Regions from separate parts of the Streptomyces sp. NPDC047042 genome, predicted to be linked through region 1. Evidence: riboswitches for the same ligand, from Rfam matches in the RefSeq annotation. Region 1 holds a riboswitch; the other holds the start of a gene.
What was found. A riboswitch is a leader RNA that binds a small molecule or an ion and turns the genes downstream of it on or off. The one in region 1 is predicted to bind thiamine pyrophosphate.

Region 2: it holds a riboswitch for thiamine pyrophosphate, as region 1 does, so the genes downstream of both, thiO (glycine oxidase ThiO) here and ABZ855_RS27335 (thiamine ABC transporter substrate-binding protein) in region 1, are expected to answer to the same signal.

The regions. Positions count from the first base shown of each region.
Region 1 covers NZ_JBEYVP010000024.1:80,533-87,488, reverse strand. The annotation lists partial or broken gene ABZ855_RS27345 (ATP-binding protein) at 1-145, opposite strand, end outside; gene rlmN (23S rRNA (adenine(2503)-C(2))-methyltransferase RlmN) at 405-1,511, shown strand; TPP riboswitch at 1,546-1,651, shown strand; gene ABZ855_RS27335 (thiamine ABC transporter substrate-binding protein) at 1,733-2,815, shown strand; gene ABZ855_RS27330 (iron ABC transporter permease) at 2,791-4,482, shown strand; gene ABZ855_RS27325 (ABC transporter ATP-binding protein) at 4,485-5,501, shown strand; gene ABZ855_RS27320 (maleylpyruvate isomerase family mycothiol-dependent enzyme) at 5,527-6,327, shown strand; gene ABZ855_RS27315 (LAETG motif-containing sortase-dependent surface protein) at 6,409-6,956, opposite strand, start outside.
Region 2 covers NZ_JBEYVP010000033.1:42,543-49,498, reverse strand. The annotation lists gene metF (methylenetetrahydrofolate reductase [NAD(P)H]) at 1-491, opposite strand, end outside; gene thiE (thiamine phosphate synthase) at 603-1,283, opposite strand; gene ABZ855_RS33540 (Rv2175c family DNA-binding protein) at 1,380-1,751, opposite strand; gene ABZ855_RS33535 (FAD-dependent oxidoreductase) at 1,849-3,087, opposite strand; gene ABZ855_RS33530 (hypothetical protein) at 3,141-3,494, opposite strand; TPP riboswitch at 3,546-3,658, shown strand; gene thiO (glycine oxidase ThiO) at 3,656-4,828, shown strand; gene thiS (sulfur carrier protein ThiS) at 4,846-5,046, shown strand; gene ABZ855_RS33515 (thiazole synthase) at 5,050-5,844, shown strand; gene pknB (Stk1 family PASTA domain-containing Ser/Thr kinase) at 6,019-6,956, shown strand, end outside.

The DNA of each region.
Region 1 (6,956 bases):
TGAACGCCACCTGTGCCTTGTCCACGATGCGGATCAGCGGCAGGAACACGGTCCCGGGAAGGGACTGAAGGCGACGTTTCATCTCGGCTACGAGGCCTTCGACCATTTCGGTTGCCTGGACGACGGGGTCATCGGTCGGTCCCTGTGTCCCTCGCCCCCTCGCTGGGGGCCCATGGACGGTCCGTCTGCCCAGCGGCCCGTCTTGCAGAGTGGGCCATGGCGTTTCCGACCCGGTAGCGCTTGCACGGGCTCTACCAGCGCAGACGCACCCTTCGACCACGGTGGGCCGGGCCGTCTGTGGGCCCTCCGCGGGGGCCCGAGATGGCCGGGGACGACCGACAACGGCCACCACCCGCAGCTCGCGCCCCAGGTCACACCATTCGATCTGCGACACTGATACAGCCATGCCTAAGCCAGGAGAACTCACATTCGTCGCCCCGCGCGGAGCTCAGAAGCCGCCGCGGCATCTTGCCGATCTCACGCCCGCCGAGCGTAAAGAGGCCGTTGCCGCGATCGGTGAGAAGCCGTTTCGTGCCAAGCAGCTCTCGCAGCACTACTTCGGGCGGTTCGCGCACGACCCGGCCGAGTGGACGAACATCCCGGCCGCCTCGCGCGGCAAGCTGCAGGAGGCGCTGCTTCCCGAGCTGATGACGGTCGTGCGTCATCTGTCGACCGATCAGGACACCACCCGCAAGACGCTGTGGCGGATGTTCGACGGGACGCTCGTCGAGTCGGTGCTGATGCGGTACCCGGACCGGGTGACCATGTGCATCAGCTCGCAGGCGGGGTGCGGGATGAACTGCCCGTTCTGCGCGACCGGGCAGGCGGGGCTCGACCGGAATCTGTCCACCGCCGAGATCGTGCACCAGATCGTGGACGGCATGCGTGCGCTCCGGGACGGGGAGATCCCCGGTGGGCCCGCGCGGCTCTCCAACATCGTGTTCATGGGCATGGGCGAGCCCCTGGCCAACTACAAGCGCGTCGTCGGTGCCATCCGTGCGCTGACCGACCCCGAGCCGGACGGTGTCGGGCTGTCGCAGCGGGGGATCACCGTCTCGACCGTCGGGCTGGTGCCGGCCATCCACCGGTTCTCCGACGAGGGCTTCAAGTGCCGGCTCGCCATCTCCCTGCACGCGCCGGACGACGAGCTGCGCGACACCCTCGTACCCGTGAACACGCGGTGGAAGGTGCGCGAGGTCCTCGACGCCGGGTGGGAGTACGCGGCGAAGTCGGGGCGCCGGCTGTCCATCGAGTACGCGCTGATCAGGGACATCAACGACCAGGCCTGGCGTGGTGACCGGCTCGGGCGGCTGCTCAGGGGCAAGCCCGTGCACGTCAACCTGATCCCGCTGAACCCCACTCCGGGGTCCAAGTGGACCGCCTCGCGGCCCGAGGACGAGAAGGCGTTCGTCGAGGCCATCGCCGCGCACGGGGTGCCCGTGACCGTTCGTGACACCCGGGGTCAGGAGATCGACGGGGCCTGCGGTCAGCTGGCGGCCACCGAGCGGTAGTCTTACGTCGTACATACATGTCGTTCATATCTTCATATTCCGGCAGGGGAGCGCCACAGCGCTGAGAGTGCGGGACAGCCCGCAGACCCTCTGAACCTCGCCCAGGTCATTCTGGGTAGGAAGTTCGGTCATCACTCAAGCTGTTGCGCCCTGCCCGGAACCCGTCACGGGGTCCGGGCAGGGCCGCGTCTCTTCCTGGTCATCCCAGGAGGAAGAATCCAGTGAGCATCACCAAGCAGGTCACGGCCCTTGCCGTCGGGCTCGGGCTCGTCGCGCTGTCCGCGTGCGGGTCCGAGGACGGCGGCAGCGGTTCGGCTGCGGAATCCAAGACCGTCACCCTGGTCAGCCATGACTCGTGGGCCGTCTCGAAGGGCGTCCTCGCCGCCTTCGAGAAGCAGTCCGGGTACAAGGTCAGGGTCCTCAAGGACGGCGACGCCGGGCAGGCCGTCAACAAGGCGATCCTGACCAAGGACAACCCGCAGGGCGACGTCTTCTTCGGCGTCGACAACACCCTGCTCTCCCGCGCGCTCGACAACGGCCTGTTCCAGTCGTACGAGGTGAAGGACGCCGACGCGATCCTGCCCGCGTACCGGACCGACGACGACAAGCACCGGGTCACCCCGATCGACAGCGGCGACATCTGCGTCAACTACGACAAGGGCTGGTTCAGCGAGCACAAGCTGACCCCACCCGAGTCCTTCGACGATCTGGTCAAGCCCGCCTACAAGGACCTCCTCGTCACCGAGAACGCCTCCACCTCCTCGCCCGGACTCGGGTTCCTGCTCGGCAGCGCCGCCAAGTACGGCGACGACGGGTGGACCGGCTACTGGGCCAAGCTCAAGGCCAACGGCGTCAAGGTGGTCGACGGCTGGGAGCAGGCGTACAACGAGGAGTTCTCCGGGTCGGCCGGCGGCAAGAAGGCCAAGGGCGACCGGCCCCTCGTGGTCTCGTACGCCTCCTCGCCGCCCGCCGAGGTGATCTTCGCCGACCCGAAGCCGACCGCCGCTCCGACCGGGGTCGCGATGGGCACCTGCTTCCGGCAGATCGAGTACGCGGGGCTGCTCAGCAACGCCAAGAACAGCGCGGGCGGCAAGGCGCTGCTCGACTTCCTGGTCGGCAGGACCTTCCAGGAGGACATGCCGCTCAACATGTTCGTGTACCCGGTGCGCGAGGGCGCCAAGGTGCCCGCCGAGTTCACCGAGTACGGGCCGCAGGCCAAGGACCCCGAGACGATGGACCCCGCGAAGATCGCCGAAGACCGTGACCAGTGGGTCAAGTCGTGGACATCGCTCGTACTGAAGTAGCCGAGGTAGCCGGGGCGCCCGCGCGCAGGCGGGGCGCCGCTCTGCGCGGTGCCCTGCTCGTGCTGCCCGTCGTCTTCTTCGCGCTCTTCTTCGCCTATCCCGTCGCCGCGATCGTCGCGCGCGGTCTGCACGTCGACGGGGTCTGGCGGCTGGGGCAGCTGGGGGACGTGCTCGGCGACTCCGGTATTCGGCACGTGCTCTGGTTCACCGTCTGGCAGGCGCTCGCGTCCACCGCGCTCACGCTGCTGATCGCGCTCCCCGGCGCGTATGTCTTCGCACGCTTCGATTTCAGGGGCAAGCAGATTCTGCGGGCCGTGGTGACCGTGCCCTTCGTGATACCGACCGTCGTGGTCGGTACGGCGTTCCTGGCACTGGTCGGGCGCGGCGGGCTGCTCGACGAACTGTGGGGCGTACGGCTGGACACGACCGTGTGGGCGATCCTGCTCGCGCATGTCTTCTTCAACTACGCCGTCGTCGTACGGACGGTCGGCGGGCTCTGGGCGCAGCTCGACCCACGGCAGGAGGAGGCCGCGCGGGTGCTCGGGGCCTCGCGGTTCACCGCCTGGCGGCAGGTCACACTGCCCGCTCTCGCCCCCGCCGTCGCCGCCGCCGCGCTCATGGTCTTCCTCTTCACCTTCACCTCCTTCGGAGTGGTGCAGATCCTCGGCGGGCCGACCTTCGCCACCCTCGAGGTGGAGATCTACCGGCAGACCTCGGAGATCTTCGACCTCGGTACGGCGGCCGTGCTGACGATCGTGCAGTTCGTGGCGGTGGGCGCGATCCTCGCCGTGCACGCCGGGACGGTACGGCGACGGGAGAGCGCGCTGCGGCTCGTGGCACCGGAGACGACCGCCCGCAGGCCACGCGGCCGGGGCCAGTGGGCGCTGCTCGCCGGGGTGCTGACCAGCATCGCCCTCCTGCTGGTGCTGCCGCTCGCGGTGCTCGTGCAGCGGTCGTTCGCCACACCGGGCGGCGCGGGCCTCGGCTACTACCGGGCGCTCAGCCGCGACGACTCGGGCATCTTCCTGGTGGCGCCGATCGCCGCCATCGGCAACTCGCTCCAGTACGCCGTCGCCGCCACGGCCATCGCCGTCGTCGTCGGGTCGCTGGCCGCCGTGGCGCTCACCCGGCGCGACGCCGGGCGGCTCGTACGGGGGTTCGACGCACTGCTGATGCTGCCGCTCGGGGTGTCGGCGGTGACCGTCGGGTTCGGGTTCCTGATCGCGCTCGACGAGCCGCCGCTCGATCTGCGCAGCAGCTGGATCCTCGTACCGCTGGCGCAGGCGCTGGTCGGGGTGCCGTTCGTGGTGCGGACCATGCTGCCGGTGCTGCGGGCCGTGGACGAGCGACTCAGAGAGGCGGCCTCGGTGCTCGGGGCGTCGCCGTGGCGGGTCTGGCGGGAGGTCGATCTGCCGATCGTGCGGCGGGCGCTGCTGGTCGCGGCCGGGTTCGCGTTCGCCGTGTCGCTGGGCGAGTTCGGGGCGACCGTGTTCATCGCACGGCCCGACAACCCGACCCTGCCGGTCGCCGTGGCCCGTCTGCTGGGCCGCCCCGGTGACCTCAACTACGGCCAGGCGATGGCCCTTTCGACGATCTTGATGCTGGTGTGCGCGGTGGCCCTGCTCGTGCTGGAGCGGCTGCGGACCGACCGGACGGGGGAGTTCTGACCATGCTCAGTCTCGACGGAGCGACCGTACGGTTCGGGTCGCGGCCCGTGCTGGACGGCGTCGGCCTCGATGTCGCCGAGCACGAGACCGTGTGCGTGCTCGGCCCCAGCGGCAGCGGGAAATCGACGCTGCTGCGGGCGGTCGCCGGCCTCCAACCCCTCGACGCGGGGCGGGTGTCGCTCGACGGCAGGGACCTCGCCGGGGTGCCCGCGCACAAGCGTGAGGTCGGCCTGATGTTCCAGGACCACCAGCTGTTCCCCCAGCGGGACGTCGGCGCCAACGTCGCCTTCGGGCTGCGCATGCACCACGTGTCCAAGGCGCAACAGGAGCTACGCGTAAGGGAGTTGCTGGCACTGGTCGGGCTGCCCGGCGCCGCCCGTCGGGCCGTCGCCGCGCTGTCCGGCGGGGAGCAGCAGCGCGTCGCCCTCGCCCGCGCCCTCGCGCCGCGCCCCCGGCTGCTGATGCTCGACGAACCGCTCGGCCAGCTGGACCGCTCGCTGCGCGAGCGGCTCGTCGTCGAACTCCGGGAACTCTTGGGCCGGTTGGGCACCACCGTGCTCGCCGTCACCCATGACCAGGGCGAGGCCTTCGCCCTCGCCGACCGGGTGATCGTGATGCGTGAGGGGCGAATCGCCCAGTCCGGTACGCCACTTGAGGTCTGGCAGCAACCCGCCGACGAGTTCGTGGCCCGTTTCCTCGGCTTCGACAACGTCGTGGACGCGACGGTGAGCGGGCAGGCCGCGGACACCCCCTGGGGCAAGGTCCCGGTCCCCGAGGGCGCCCCCCAGGGGACGCGCACGCTGCTCGTACGGCCCGCCGGGGTGCGCCTGGTGCCCGCCGCCGAGGGCCTGCGCTGCACCGTGGCCGCGCGTACCTTCCGGGGTACGCATGTCGCCGTACAGCTCCAGCCCGAAAACGCGCCCCGCCTGGAGGCCGCGTGTGCGCTGCGGGCGGCGCCGGAGCCAGGGGACGAGGTCGGGGTGGCCTTCGACGCGGCCGAAATTGTCGTGCTCGGCTGACGGGACCCCTCATAGGGTTCGGGGCATGACGACACTCGCACATGACCGCTATTGCGATGAAATCGCCCATCAGATCGGACAGTTGAGAGCTGTCGTGACCTCCGGCGCCGAGCTGTCCGCGACCGTGCCGACCTGCCCGGACTGGTCGCTGGAGCAGTTGGTGCGGCACACGGGCGGCGCGCTGCGCTGGGTGGACGCGCTGGTGCGGGCGCGGGCCGAGGAGGACATCGACGAGGATCTGATACCCCTGTGCGAGGGCCCTGAGACCCAGGGGGATGCCGCCGCGCTGGACGCGTGGCTGGCCGAGACCGGTGAACTGGTCGTCGGCGCGCTGCGCGAGGCCGGGCCCGACACCAAGGTGTGGGCGTGGGCGGGGATCCACACCTCGGGCTTCTGGGCGCGCCGGATGGCCCACGAGATCACCGTCCACCGCGCGGACGCGACCCTCGCCGCCGGGCTGCCGTACGAGGTCGCGGCCGACATCGCCGCCGACGCGATCGACGAGTGGCTGCAGATCGTCGAGTTCGTACAGCGGACGCAGCCGCACGACGCGGCGAGTGAGCTGCGACGCGGACCGGGCCACAGCATCCATCTCCACGCCACGGACAGCGGGCCGGAGTTGAACGCCGAGTGGCTGGTTGAGCTCACCGAGAGCGGTGTCGTCTGGCGGCGCGGCCACGAAAAAGCGACGGTCGCCCTGCGCGGTCCGCTCACCGACGTCATGCTCGCCTTCTACCGCCGACTGCCGCTGGACAGCCCGGGGTTGGAGATCCTCGGAGAGCGCGAGCTGCTGGAGTTCTGGCTGCGGAGGGCGACTTTCGGCTGACGACAGCGCGGTGGCCCGCCCCCGGACTCGGGGACGGGCCACAACGTACAGCCAGGTACTGCGGATACGGCGAGCGGAACGTCAGCTGTTGTTGGACGCACCACGACGGCGCAGGCCGAAGAAGACGGCGCCGCCACCGACGACGACCAGGGCAGCCGCGATGCCGGCGATCATGCCGGTGTTCGAGCTGGCGCCGGTCTCGGCGAGGTTGGAGCTACCGCCCGCGGGCGTCGGAACGCTGTCCGCCGGAGCACCCGGGGTGCTCTCGGAGGCCGACGGAGTCGGCGTGGCGGACTCCTCGGGCTCCGACGCCGACGGGGTCGGAGTGGCGGCGGGCTCCGAGGGCTTCGGGGTCTCCGAGGCCGGCGGGGTCGGGGTCGGCGACGGGGTCGTCTCCGTCTTGCAGGCCTCGCCACCGGTGAGAACGTCAGGCTTGACGTAGTCGTCGACCAGCTTGCCGGCCTTGACGTGCACGCGGTACGTCGTGTTCGGCGCCCAGTCCTCCGAGAAGTCGACGGTGACGCCCTCACGGCTGCCCACGATGTCCTGGGTGCCGATGACCTTGTCACCCAGGTAGACGGTGACAGTGGCGGGGGTGCCCGACGGGTCCTTGTCGGTGACGCTGATGA
Region 2 (6,956 bases), on a different contig from region 1:
GTCTCGGGGAAGGCGGCGACGCCTACGCAGAAGTCGCCCGACTCCTTGATGAGGCGGACGAGTTCGGCGGCGTACGTCAGACCGCTCGGGTGCGGTACCCAGTCGGCCATCGGATCGCCGGGCGGGTCGCCGCGCACGGCAAGGATGTTGCGGATGCCGGCGTCGGCGTACTGGCCGATGATGTTGCGCAGTTCGGCGACGGAGTGATTGACCGCGGTGAGGTGGGCGACCGGGGTGAGCGTGGTGTCGGAGACGATCTGCTGGGTCTCCTTGACCGTGCCCGCGCGCGTCGAGCCGCCGGCGCCATAGGTCACGGACACGAAGTCCGGCGCGACCGCCTCGACCCGCCGGAGCGCGTTCCACAGGCTCCGCTCGCCCTTGGGCGTCTTGGGCGCCGAGAACTCGAAGGAGTACGTGGTCTTGCCGGATGCGAGCATGTCACGCACAGTGCGTGCGCGGTCGGTTCGGGTGGACGCGGTTCCGAGGGCCATACCCGCAGGTTAGTCAGGGGGCGGCGGTCTCCCAACCGGATGCCGGAAATTTGCCCGGATTGTCGCCTTGTTGTCCACGCCTCGGACACCTGGCGGCCACCCGCCCGACGGTCACCGCGAACGCAGTCGCTTCGCGAACTCCGCCGCCGCCGCGCCCGGGTCGGTCGCCTCGGTGATCGCCCGTACGACGACCACGCGGGTGGCGCCCGCCGCCAGTACCTCGTCCAGGTTGCCCAGGTCGATGCCGCCGATGGCGAACCAGGGGCGCCCGGTGGCGAGCCCGGCCGTGTGGCGGACCAGGTCGAGGCCGGGGGCGTGGCGGCCCGGTTTGGTGGGGGTGGGCCAGCAGGGGCCCGTGCAGAAGTAGTCGACACCCTCCTGGACGGCGGCCGCCTCGGCCTCGGACTCGGCGTGCGTGGAGCGGCCTATGAGGACGTCGGGGCCGAGAATGGCGCGGGCCGCCGGGACGGGGAGGTCGCCCTGGCCGAGATGGAGCACGTCGGCACCGGCCGCGTGGGCGACGTCCGCGCGGTCGTTGACGGCGAGGAGCCTGCCGTGCCGGGCGCAGGCGTCGGCGAAGACCTGGAGGTGGTCCAGTTCCTCGGCCGCCTCCATGCCCTTGTCGCGCAACTGCACGATGTCGACCCCGCCGGCCAGGACGGCGTCCAGGAACTCGGCGAGGTCGCCCTGCCGTCTGCGGGCGTCCGTGCAGAGGTAGACCCGGGCGTCGGCGAGCCGCGCACGGGCGGTACCGGCGCTCGCCCCGGGCACGGTGTCGGGCGTCTCGGGCATACGTGTCCCCCCATGGGCGCGCCCTGGGTGTTCACCCGGGCGCGCCCCTGTGTGGTGGTGTGCGGGCCGTGGCCCGCACACCGGCGGCTGGTCGGATCAGACGGCGAGCGCCTGGGCCCGGCGCTTCACCTCCGTGCCGCGATTCTCGCTGAGGGCCTGCGCGGGGGTGCCGGGCAGGCTCGGGTCGGGGGTGAAGAGCCACTCGAGCATCTCTTCGTCGGAGAAGCCGTCGTCCCTCAGGAGCGTCAGGGTGCCGGTGAGGCCCTTGACGACCTTCTGCTCGGCCCCGTCGATGAAGGCGGCGGGGACGTGCAGCGCGCGGTTCTCGCCACGGCGTACGGCGATCACTTGGCCCTCCTTGACCAGCTGCCGGACGCGTGTCACCTCGATGTCGAGGATTTCCGCGATGTCGGGCAGCGTGAGCCAGGCGGGGACGAGAGCATCGATCTTTGCGTCAATCTCGGTCACGGGACAAGCCTGCCATCCCGCACTGACAGTCGGAAGCGGGACCCCTGTGACCTGCGCCGTTGTACTCGTGTCGAGCCGCGTCGGGCGACGACGGGCCTTAAGCCGTGGCCGCCTTCAGTGGCCGGGAGGGGTCCGTCAGGGCCTCGGCGTCCATCAGGGTGCCCGCCTCGATCAGCCGGCGCCCCTGGGCCAGGTCCCGGGGTCGGCCCACCGCCAGCAGGGCGACGAGGCGGCCCTCCAGCAGCCAGCAGACCGTCCAGGCGGGCCCCGCCGGGTCGCCGCGCCACAGGGTGGTGTCGGCGGACTGGTGGTGGCCGACGTACTGGACGAAGCGGCCGAACTGCTCCGACCAGAAGTACGGGACGGGGTCGTAGACCGCCGGGGACTCCCCGATGATGTTGGCGGCGACCGTACGGGGGCCCTGGAGGGCGTTGTCCCAGTGGTGGACCAGAAGACGCCGGCCGTACCTTCCCGAGGGGAAGGACGCGCAGTCGCCGACCGCGTAGACGTCCGCCTGGGAGGTGCGCAGATGGTCGTCGGCGACGACCTCGCGGTGCTCGCCCAGGGTGATCCCCGAGCCCGTGAGCCAGGCCGTGGCCGGGCGGGCCCCGATGCCGACGACGACGGCGCCCGCGGGCAGCCGCGAGCCGTCGTCGAGCACCACCGCGCCGGGCTCGACGCGTGCCACGCGCGCGTGGGTGCGCAGCGAGGCGCCGCTGTCGGCGTACCAGGCGGCCATCGGCGCGGCCACCTCGGCGGGCAGGGCGCCCGCGAGCGGCCGGTCGGCGGCCTCCACGACGGTGACGGAGCAGCCCGCCTCCCGGGCGGCGGTGGCGAACTCGGCGCCGATCCAGCCCGCCCCGACGACCACGATGTCGTGCTGGCGTGCGAGGACCGGCCGCAGCCGCTCGGCGTCGTCGAGGGTCCGCAGCAGATGCACCCCGGGTACGCCCTCGGTGCCCGGCAGCCGGATCGGTTCGGCGCCGGTGGCGAGGACCAGGACGTCGTACGGGACGGGCCCCTCGGCGGTGTCAAGTTCGTGTGCGGCGCCGCGGACGCCCAGCACCTCGCGCCCGAGCAGCAGTTCGATGCCGAGGGCCTCGAAGTCGACGTCGAAGGCGGAGTCCTCCGCCTTGCCCAGCAGTACGGCCTTGGAGAGCGGCGGCCGGTCGTACGGCTGATGGGGTTCCGCGCCCAGCAGCGTGACGGTGCCCGTGAACCCCTGCTCCCGCAGGGCGACCGCGGTCTGCACCCCGGCCATGCCCGCACCCACGACGACCACGCGCCGCGCCCGCGACCCGCCCGGTGTGTCCTGTGCCTGCGTCTGCTCGCTCACCCGATCACCATAGACAACTGACAAATTGTCAGTCAGTGGGCGCGGTCAGTGACCTACTCCACACCCGCGCGCTCGACCTGTTCCACCACGCTCGTCCCGCTGCCCGGCTGCGACTCCCACTCCCAGGTCTCCGCCAACCGCAGCCGCCCGTCGGGCAGTTCGGTCACCTCGGACACACAGTGGCCCGAGGACGTCGTCCCGTCGCGCTTCAGCTGCACGTACCGGAAGTCGAGCCGGTCACCTTCCCGTGTACCCACGAGATGGCCGCGTACGACATCGCCGCCCGCGTACTCGGCCCAGATCTCGCCGCTCTGCTCGTGGTAGGTGAACCGGGTGCGCGTCCCCACCTGACCTGGGGCCTGGTCCGTGACGGGGGCGAGGACAAGGCCGTCGAGCGAGCGGGGCATGGGGACGGGCTCCCTTACATGGGCGTCGCACTGCGGGCTAGGGTGACCAGCGTAAGCACTCGCGGGAGCCCGGACGCACCGGGCTGAGAGGGAGGCTGGGCGGCCTCCGACCGTACGAACCTGATCCGGGTCATGCCGGCGAAGGGAGGGGCTGGACGCCCATGTCGCGTACACACACCTCGGACGTCGTGGTCGTCGGCGGCGGGATCATCGGGCTGGTGACGGCCTGGCGGGCCGCGCAGCGCGGGCTCGCCACGACCGTCGTGGATCCCGTGCCGGGCGGCGGGGCCGCGCAGGTGGCGGCCGGGATGCTGGCCGCCGTCACCGAACTGCACCACGGGGAGCAGACCCTGCTCGGGCTGAACCTGGAGTCGGCCCGCCGCTATCCGGACTTCGTGGCCGAGCTCACCGAGCTGACCGGCCACGACCTCGGCTACCGCCGCTGCGGCACCCTCGCCGTCGCCCTCGACGCCGACGACCGCGCCGAGCTGCGCGAACTGCACGCCCTGCAACAGCGCTCAGGCCTGCGGTCGGAGTGGCTGTCAGGGCGCGAGTGCCGGCGCCTGGAGCCGATGCTCGCGCCGGGCGTGCGCGGGGGGCTGCGGGTGGACGGCGACCACCAGATCGATCCGCGACGGCTGGCCGGGGCGCTGGTGGCCGCGTGCGAGCGCGCCGGGGTCGTGCTGTGCCGGACCTGGGCCGAGCGGCTCGAGGTGCGGCGGGGGCGGGCCGTGGGAGTCATGGACTCGGACGGCGACGAACTGGCCGCCGGGTCGGTCGTGCTGGCCGGGGGCAGCCTCAGCGGGCGGCTCGCGGGGGTTCCGGAGGCCGTGCTGCCGCCCGTACGGCCCGTGAAGGGGCAGGTGTTGCGGGTGACCGTGCCGCAGCGGTACGCGCCCTTCCTGAGCCGGACCGTGCGCGCCGTGGTGCGCGGCAGCCAGGTCTATCTGGTGCCGCGCGAGAACGGTGAGCTGGTCGTCGGGGCGACCAGCGAGGAACTGGGCTGGGACACCACCGTCACGGCGGGCGGTGTCTACGAGCTGCTGCGCGACGCCCACGAACTCGTCCCCGGGATCACCGAGTTGCCGCTGACGGAGACCCGCGCGGGGCTGCGCCCCGGCTCCCCCGACAACGCGCCGCTGCTGGGCCCGACCGCGCTGGACGGGCTTCTGGTGGCCACCGGGCACTACCGCAACGGCGTGCTGCTGACGCCGGTCACCGGAGACGCGATGGCCGCCGCCCTGGCCACCGGTGAACTGCCGGACGAGGCCCGCGCCTTCACCCCCCGACGGTTCGACGCCGTCCACGCCGTACGCATGGAGCAGTTCGCATGAGCCATTCCCTGAACATCCTGAACATCCTGGTCAACGGCCGGCAGCGAGAGGTGTCCGCCGGTACCGCGCTCGACGCCCTGGTGAAGACCCTCACCCCGGCGCCTTCCGGGGTGGCCGCCGCGCTCAACGAAACCGTCGTCCCACGCGCGCGTTGGTCCTCGACCCCCCTCGCCGAGGGAGACCGCGTCGAGGTCCTCACCGCCGTCCAGGGAGGCTGAGCCATGGCCGACGATCCCTTTGTCCTCGGCGGTACTACTTTCGCGTCCCGGCTGATCATGGGTACGGGGGGCGCGCCCAGCCTCGAGGTGCTGGAACGGGCGCTGGTGGCCTCGGGCACGGAGCTGACGACGGTCGCGATGCGGCGCGTCGATCCCTCGGTGCACGGGTCGGTGCTGTCGGTGCTGGAACGGCTCGGCATCCAGGTGCTGCCCAACACGGCGGGATGCTTCACCGCCGGGGAGGCCGTGCTGACGGCCCGGCTGGCCCGGGAGGCGCTCGGTACGGACATGGTGAAACTGGAGGTCATCGCCGACGAGCGGACGCTGCTGCCGGATCCCATCGAACTGCTGGACGCGGCGGAGGTGCTGGTGGACGACGGGTTCACGGTGCTGCCGTACACGAACGACGATCCGGTGCTGGCGCGCAGGCTGGAGGACGTCGGGTGCGCCGCGATCATGCCGCTCGGGTCGCCGATCGGATCGGGGCTGGGGATCCGCAACCCGCACAACTTCCAGCTGATCGTGGAGCACGCGCGCGTGCCGGTGATTCTGGACGCGGGGGCGGGGACGGCGTCGGACGTGGCGCTGGCGATGGAGCTGGGGTGTGCGGGGGTGATGCTGGCGTCGGCCGTCACCCGGGCCCAGGAGCCCGTGCTGATGGCTGCCGCCATGCGGAGCGGGGTGGAGGCGGGGCGGTTGGCCCACCGGGCGGGGCGGATTCCGCGGCGTCACTTCGCCGAGGCGTCGTCTCCTGCGGAGGGGCTGGCCGTGTTTGATCCCGAGCGGCCCGCTTTTTGATCTCCCGCCCGCGCACCGCCCGTTTCCAGCCCGTTGACAAAGGGGGCTCTCCTGCGGGGGTTGTCCGCCGTCGGCGGCTGTCCGTCGCCGGTCGCGTCACAGGTCGGCTTCAGTCCTGCTGCTTTCCCGAGTGAGATCGCGGCCCTGTCAGTGACGGCTCGTACACTCGCCTGCGTGGACACGACCCTTCAGGACCCTCTCGTCGGGCAGGTGCTCGACGGTCGCTATCGCGTGGACGCGCGGATCGCGGTCGGCGGGATGGCCACGGTCTACCGGGCCGTGGACACCCGCCTCGACCGTGTGCTCGCCCTCAAGGTGATGCACCCCTCGCTCGCCGCCGACGTGTCCTTCGTCGAGCGGTTCATCCGCGAGGCCAAGTCCGTGGCCCGGCTCGCGCACCCCAACGTCGTGCAGGTCTTCGACCAGGGCACCGACGGGTCGTACGTCTATCTCGCCATGGAGTACGTCGCCGGCTGCACCCTGCGTGACGTGCTCCGTGAACGCGGCGCGCTCCAGCCGAGGGCCGCGTTCGACATCCTGGAGCCCGTGCTCGCCGCGCTCGGCGCCGCCCACCGGGCCGGATTCGTGCACCGCGACATGAAGCCCGAGAACGTGCTCATAGGGGACGACGGCCGGGTCAAGGTCGCCGACTTCGGGCTCGTGCGGGCCGTGGACACGGTCACCAACACGACCGGCGCCGTCCTCGGCACCGTCTCCTACCTCGCGCCCGAGCAGATCGAGACCGGCACCACCGACCCCCGGGTCGATGTGTACGCCTGCGGAATCGTCCTCTACGAGATGCTGACCGGCGACCAGCCGCACTACGGCGACTCCCCCGCGCTGGTGCTCTACAAGCACCTGCACGAGGACGTGCCGCCGCCGTCGTCCCTCGTCCCCGGGCTGGCCCACGAGCTGGACGCGCTGGTCGCCTCGGCGACCGCGCGCAACGCCGACATCCGCCCGTACGACGCCGTGGCACTGCTCGCGCAGGTGCTGGAGACGCGCAGCGTGCTCGGCGCCGAACAGCTGGACGCCGTACCGCCGCAGGCCGTCGCCTCGGCGCACGACAACGCCGAGGACCTGACGAGCGTCATCCCGCGTGCGCTGGCCGT